One region of the Lederbergia sp. B243.17 genome, then DNA from elsewhere that is predicted to be linked to it. Evidence: riboswitches for the same ligand, from Rfam matches in the RefSeq annotation. Region 1 holds a riboswitch; each other region holds the start of a gene.

What was found. A riboswitch is a leader RNA that binds a small molecule or an ion and turns the genes downstream of it on or off. The one in region 1 is predicted to bind S-adenosylmethionine.
Region 2: it holds a riboswitch for S-adenosylmethionine, as region 1 does, so the genes downstream of both, AC0TWI_RS12935 (methionine ABC transporter ATP-binding protein) here and AC0TWI_RS11045 (O-acetylhomoserine aminocarboxypropyltransferase/cysteine synthase family protein) in region 1, are expected to answer to the same signal.
Region 3: it holds a riboswitch for S-adenosylmethionine, as region 1 does, so the genes downstream of both, metK (methionine adenosyltransferase) here and AC0TWI_RS11045 (O-acetylhomoserine aminocarboxypropyltransferase/cysteine synthase family protein) in region 1, are expected to answer to the same signal.

Annotation. Positions count from the first base shown of each region.
Region 1 is NZ_JBWBKF010000058.1:91,537-93,801, reverse strand. It holds gene AC0TWI_RS11055 (hypothetical protein) at 1-132, shown strand, start outside; gene AC0TWI_RS11050 (redoxin family protein) at 129-731, shown strand; SAM riboswitch class I at 809-924, shown strand; gene AC0TWI_RS11045 (O-acetylhomoserine aminocarboxypropyltransferase/cysteine synthase family protein) at 1,026-2,265, shown strand, end outside.
Region 2 is NZ_JBWBKF010000071.1:38,633-40,897, forward strand. It holds gene gcvH (glycine cleavage system protein GcvH) at 1-27, shown strand, start outside; gene AC0TWI_RS12925 (toprim domain-containing protein) at 100-450, shown strand; gene AC0TWI_RS12930 (thioredoxin family protein) at 460-771, shown strand; SAM riboswitch class I at 877-982, shown strand; gene AC0TWI_RS12935 (methionine ABC transporter ATP-binding protein) at 1,060-2,088, shown strand; gene AC0TWI_RS12940 (methionine ABC transporter permease) at 2,081-2,265, shown strand, end outside.
Region 3 is NZ_JBWBKF010000062.1:1,208-3,472, forward strand. It holds gene pckA (phosphoenolpyruvate carboxykinase (ATP)) at 1-550, opposite strand, end outside; SAM riboswitch class I at 752-872, shown strand; gene metK (methionine adenosyltransferase) at 1,006-2,205, shown strand.

The DNA of each region.
Region 1 (2,265 bases):
GTTCTTTTTACAGGAGTCCAAGTCCTGATTCAGTCCATTATTGGCGAGTTTTTCAGCCCATTAACCGCAATTTATATCGGAATTGCTTTAGTGCTTGCAGTTACTTTGGAGAAAGGAAGTGCAGCCGGGTGAAAAAGCAGATTTTTGGTGCTGCGTTGATTTTGCTGCTTGTCAGCATTGCAATTGTAAATTTGGTGAAAGATGTGCAGGCAAAAAAGGAGGATGAACAGGCTCAGCAGGAGTTTTTAGAGCAGGCAGAGCCGGAAGAGGGGGAAGCCATCTATGATGAGGGGCTTTCGCCTGGAAATGTTCCGCCGGATTTCACGCTTGAGACTCTTTCCGGGGAGACGGTTACACTTTCGGAACTGAAAGGGAAAAAGGTGATTCTTAACTTCTGGGCGACGTGGTGTCCTCCTTGCAAAGCGGAAATGCCGTATATGGAAGAGTACTACAAAAAACATGCGGAGAAGGATGGCGTTGAAATCCTCGCTGTGAATTTGACGAACGATGAGAGGGGAACCAATCCTGAAAAAAAGGTAGCCAATTTCATTAAAGAGTATGGCCTCACCTTCCCAGTCCCTCTTGATAGAGACGGAAAATACGGCAAGGCGTATCAAGTCTACACGATTCCAACAAGCTTCATACTGGATCGCAACGGAGTCATCCAAAAACGTCATGTCGGCCCGATGGATCAAAATATGATTCGAGACTTCATGAAAGAAATCAATTAATATTTGAAATATACAAAAATATTATTGACTTATAAAAATAGGATGATATACTAAAGCAAATGAATATCGAAGCAATACTCTTATCAAGAGCGGCGGAGGGACTAGGCCCTGCGATGCCCGGCAACCTTCAGACGATTACGTCTGAAAAGGTGCTAATTCCTACAGACCCGAATGGCGGTCTGGAAGATAAGGGGAGGAACTGACTGTAAGCCCTCTTCTTATCCGGAAGAGGGCTTTTCTGCGTGCTAAGATGTTCGATGGATAAAAAAATTAAAATATTTGGAGGTATGAAACATGTCAGAAAAACAATATCGCCCAGAAACTATTTTATTGCACGGAGCTCAGGAGCCAGATCAAACGAAAGCAAGGGCCGTGCCGGTCTATCGGACAACTTCCTATCTTTTTGACAGCACGGAGCATGCACAAAAACTGTTCGGTCTCGAAGAATCAGGAAACATTTACTCAAGGATCATGAATCCGACAGTCGATGTATTTGAAAAACGCGTAGCCGAGCTGGAAGGCGGTACTGCCGCGGTCGCCCTGTCTTCCGGAATGGCTGCTATTGCTTTCTCCATTCTGAACATTGCGAATGCTGGTGATGAAATTGTGGCGGCGACAGACCTTTACGGCGGAACGTATAATTTATTTGCGATCTCCTTGCCGAAATACGGAATCAACGTGAAATTCGTTGATCCGAAAGACCCTGAGAACTTCAGAAAGGCAATCACACCAAAGACAAAGGCTCTTTTCGGCGAAGTGATCGGCAATCCGAGCCTTCATATTTTAGATATCGAAAAAGTCGCCGATATTGCGCACGAAAATGGGATTCCACTAATTGTCGATAGCACATTTGCCACTCCTTATTTGAGCAGGCCGATTGAATGGGGAGCCGACGTAGTTGTCCATTCTGCGACGAAATGGATCGGCGGGCACGGTACGGCGATTGGCGGTATTGCCGTAGACAGCGGCAAATTCGACTGGAACAACGAGAAATTCCCGGGCTTCACGGAGCCTGACCATACGTATCACGGCATTCGCTTCGGCATCGATGTTCCGGATGCAGCATTTGCAACGAAGCTGCGTGTTCAGCTGTTGAGGGATTTCGGACCGTGCCTGAGCCCGGATAATGCTTTCATTTTCCTGCAAGGCTTGGAGTCTCTGCATCTGCGGATTCCTAGACATATTGAGAACGCCAAAGCGATTGCTGAGTTTTTGCAAAACCATGAATCGGTAGAGTGGGTATCGTATCCTACTTTGGAAAACCACCCTTCCCGTGAACTTGCCCAAAAATATTTTAAAGATGGGGCAGGCGCAATCGTCAACTTTGGCATAAAGGGCGGCCGTGAAGCCGGACGGAACGTAATCGACAACGTGAAATTATGGTCCCATGTTGCGAATGTCGGGGATTCTAAATCATTGATTATACATCCAGCATCTACGACGCATCAGCAGTTGAGCGGAGAGGAATTGAAATCGACCGGTGTTACGGAAGAATTGATCCGCCTGGCAGTCGGATTGGAGGCAATCGAAGACA
Region 2 (2,265 bases), on a different contig from region 1:
TACAGCAATATGACAAACGAAGCCTAATACAGTATGCACCCGGACTGCCATCCAGGTGCATTGCTTTTCATATATGAACATTGCCATGGAGATGAAGGAATGGACATAGATCCGGAAAAGGTCATCATTGTAGAGGGTTTAAGCGACAAGAAAAAGATTCGGAAAATCATCAGTGAACCGGTTCAAATCATTTGCACGAACGGGACAATCAGCATGGCCCGGCTTGATGAACTGATTGATGAGATGGACGGAAAAGACATTTATATTCTTGTCGACGCCGATGCCTCCGGAGAGAGTTTGCGTAAGCAATTCCGACGCGAATTTCCGGAAGCAAGCCATATGTATATCGACAGGACCTTTAAAGAAGTAGCTGCCGCGCCATATCGCCATCTTGCTTCGGTGCTGATCAGCGCAGGCATTGATGTCCATGCTGAATTTTTGGAAGGATGAACTGCATCTATGGAAGAATGGACAAAAGAAGAAATCATAAGTTCAAGTGAAGGCGAGGAAACCGTCCTCGTCTATTTATACACCCCTCTATGCGGAACATGCCAGGTAGCCGGGAAAATGATAGAGGTTACTTCCTATCTGATTCCTGAGGCACGGTTTGGGAAGGCCGACTTAAACTATCTGCCTGAGATTGCGGAGCGTTTTCAGATAGAAAGTGTTCCTTGCCTCCTCATTTTTCAAAATGGCCAGTTGCAAGAAAAAATCTACGCGTTTCACTCGGTCCCTTACCTCCAGGAAAAAATCCGCAGCTATCTCGGCTAGAAGAAAAAGGGAAGGGTGGAATCTTTTTTTCTGACCGATCAAGTTGACGAATAAAAACCCCCATGCTAAAATCACATGTATAGCTAAAGTAATTTAATATTGTTACTCTTATCGAGAGAGGTGGAGGGATGTGCCCGATGATACCCGGCAACCGTCAATTTATTGAAATGGTGCCAATTCACACTGAGCAATTTGCTCGGAGAGATGAGAAAGGACTTACTACGAACCTACGCCTTTCTGCTCTTATGCTGGAAGGCTTTTTATTTTTTTGGGAAATTGGGTGAGCTTATGATTAGTATTAAAAATGCCAGTAAGCTTTTTACAACAAAAAGCGGCGAAATCCAAGCGGTTGACGAAGTCTCGCTCGATATTCAAAAAGGAGAGATTTTCGGGGTAATCGGATATTCTGGAGCCGGAAAAAGTACGCTCATCCGTATGCTGAACGGATTGGAGATTCCAACGTCCGGTTCCGTCTCTGTCGAAGGAATGGAAGTTTCGAAGATTAAGGGCGGCGAATTGCGGAAAGCGAGACAAAATATCGGGATGATATTCCAGCATTTTAATCTGCTTTGGTCGCGGACGGTAGGCGAGAATATCGCTTTTCCACTTGAAATCGCAGGGGTTCCTGCACAGGAGAGGAAGAAGCGGGTAAAGGAGTTAATCCGTCTCGTCGGATTGGATGGCCGGGAGGATGCGTACCCTCAGCAGTTGAGCGGCGGCCAGAAGCAGCGTGTCGGCATTGCCAGAGCGCTGGCCAATAATCCGAAGGTTCTCCTTTGTGATGAAGCGACATCAGCACTCGACCCGCAAACGACAGAGTCGATCCTCGACCTGCTTGTCAGCATCAATAAAGAATTTGGCCTGACAATCGTGCTGATCACGCATGAAATGCACGTCATCCGGAAGATCTGCCACCGGGTAGCGGTGATGGAGAGCGGCCGTGTCGTTGAAGTTGGAAATGTGCTCGATATTTTCAGGCAGCCGAAAGCCGACATCACAAAGAAGTTCGTCAAACAGGTATCGGGCCGAAACGAGTCGGATGAAGCTTCCGAAGCTCCTCTGGCAGGCAGCCCGGATGGGAAAACCATCAAGCTGACCTTTTTCGGAAAAGCTGCCGAGCAGCCGGTCATCACTGAATTGATCAGAGGGTTCGAGCTGACCGTCAGCATTCTGCAAGGAAATATATCCCAAACGCAGAATGGAGCATACGGTGTGCTGTATGTCCACATTGACGGGGATGAAGCTGAGCTTAACCGGGCGATGGAATTTTTGCACGTACAGGAAGTCGGCGTAGAGGCGGTGAGTGCAAATGTTTGAGACATTACTGCCTAATGTCGATTGGGCGAAAATGTGGATTGCTACAAAGCAGACGCTCTACATGACGGGAATGTCCGTAGTGGCAACATTTATCCTAGGCATTGCGCTTGGTCTGCTGCTCTTCCTTTCATCAAAGGGGAATATTTGGCAAAACGGATTTCTAAACACGGTCACGTC
Region 3 (2,265 bases), on a different contig from region 1:
TTCTCTTTTCATAGGAGACGATGATGAAGGTCTCAGAATTTGTTCCATCCACTTCAGGGTCTGCCCGGAAGTGGGGGGCGCAAATGACAGTGAAATCTGCTTCATGCTCTTCCAACTCTTGCGCTGTTGGACGGATAAAGAGCTGGTGGACGAATAAATTATGCCAGGCCAGCTCGTTGATTACCCTGATCGGCATTCGGTATTTTTCATCTGCACCTGCGAAGCCGTTGAACAAAAACAGTTCATCTGTTCCTTTCAAATAATCAAGAACCTTTGTATATAAGTTGTCGAATGCCTCGGGGGAGATCGGCTGATTCACAGATCCCCAATTTATTTTGCCACTGACAGCGGTTTCATTTACAATAAATTTATCCTCAGGCGAACGGCCGGTATACTTTCCGGTCTCGACGCGAATGGCCCCGGTGGAAGTGAGGGAGCCTTCCCGGCGTTCTAGTATTTTCTCTACCAATTCGGGAACGCTGGGCTGAACTAAGACATTGTTCCCGCTCAGCAACTGCTCCAAATCAATCTTTCGCTTTAGAGAATTCATACATGTATAACCTGCCTTTTCAATTTTTATGGTTGATTTGTAATTAGTATAACACATTTGATCTATTAGTCTATACTAATGCACAAAAAAGATCTCCGGAAAACCGCTGTTTTTAAGGATTGTTCAGCTGTCCGGATGTGGTAAAGAACAAACGTTGACATTGCCTTTATACTTGCGTTATGATTGGAATTTGAACGGATACTCTTATCCTGAGATGGCGGAGGGGACAGGCCCTGTGAAACCCGGCAACCTGCTTACAGGGAATTTCCCTGTTGGAAAGGTGCTTAACCTGTTGCGAGGTTTTGGCCTCGGACGATAAGAGTGAAAGGCTCGGAGAAACGCAAACCTTTCCTCTATAGGGAAAGGTTTTTTTGCAGCTTTTTCTGCCGGATCATGAAGGAACGAGTACCGTTAAGTTAATTGGTCATAATTGACTAAGAGAAGGAGGAATTTCGATGACAAAGAATCGCCGTTTGTTTACTTCGGAATCCGTTACAGAAGGACATCCCGATAAAATATGTGATCAAATATCCGATTCGATTCTGGATGCGATTTTGGATAAGGACCCGAACGCCCGCGTCGCTTGCGAAACTTCTGTAACGACAGGGCTCGTTCTCGTGGCCGGGGAGATCTCGACAAGCACTTATGTCGATATTCCGAGGATTGTTCGGGATACGATTAAAGGGATCGGCTATACTCGCGCCAAATATGGCTTTGATGCTGAAACCTGTGCAGTATTGACGAGCATTGATGAGCAATCCGCCGATATTGCCGCAGGTGTGGACAAGGCATTGGAAGCAAGAGAAGGAAGCATGTCAGATGAAGAAATCGAGGCGATAGGTGCCGGGGACCAAGGGCTGATGTTCGGTTTTGCCTGCAATGAAACAAAGGAACTGATGCCGCTTCCGATCTCGCTTGCACATAAACTTTCGCGTCGTTTGGCAGAAGTACGCAAAGAGGAAATCCTTCCTTATCTGCGCCCGGACGGAAAGACGCAGGTGACGGTGGAATATGATGAGAATGACAAGCCAGTAAGAATCGACACGATCGTCATCTCAACCCAGCATCATCAGGAAATCAGCCTTGAGCAGATTCAGCGCAACCTGAAAGAGCATGTGATCAACCCAGTTGTTCCTGCTGAATTAATTGATGACGAGACAAAATATTTTATTAATCCGACAGGGCGCTTCGTTATCGGCGGACCGCAGGGTGATGCCGGCCTGACAGGAAGAAAGATCATTGTCGATACGTATGGCGGCTATGCACGCCATGGCGGGGGCGCGTTCTCCGGAAAAGATCCGACAAAAGTTGACCGTTCAGCTGCCTACGCTGCACGATATGTGGCAAAGAATATTGTTGCTGCAGGTCTTGCGGAGAAATGTGAAGTTCAATTGGCTTACGCGATCGGTGTTGCCCAGCCTGTATCGATTGCAGTTGACACATTTGGCACTGGTACTGTATCGGAAGAGGCACTCGTTGAAGCAATCCGGGGGAACTTTGACCTTCGTCCGGCCGGCATCATCCGGATGCTCGATCTACGTCGCCCGATCTACAAGCAGACCGCGGCATACGGACATTTTGGCCGTACAGATCTTGATTTACCTTGGGAAAGAACAGATAAGGCAGAAGCAATTCGTCAGAGTGTATCTAAATAAAGTGAAAGGGACCTGCAGTTTTTCTGCAGGTTCTTTTTTTACAGACAATGTTGACAAAAT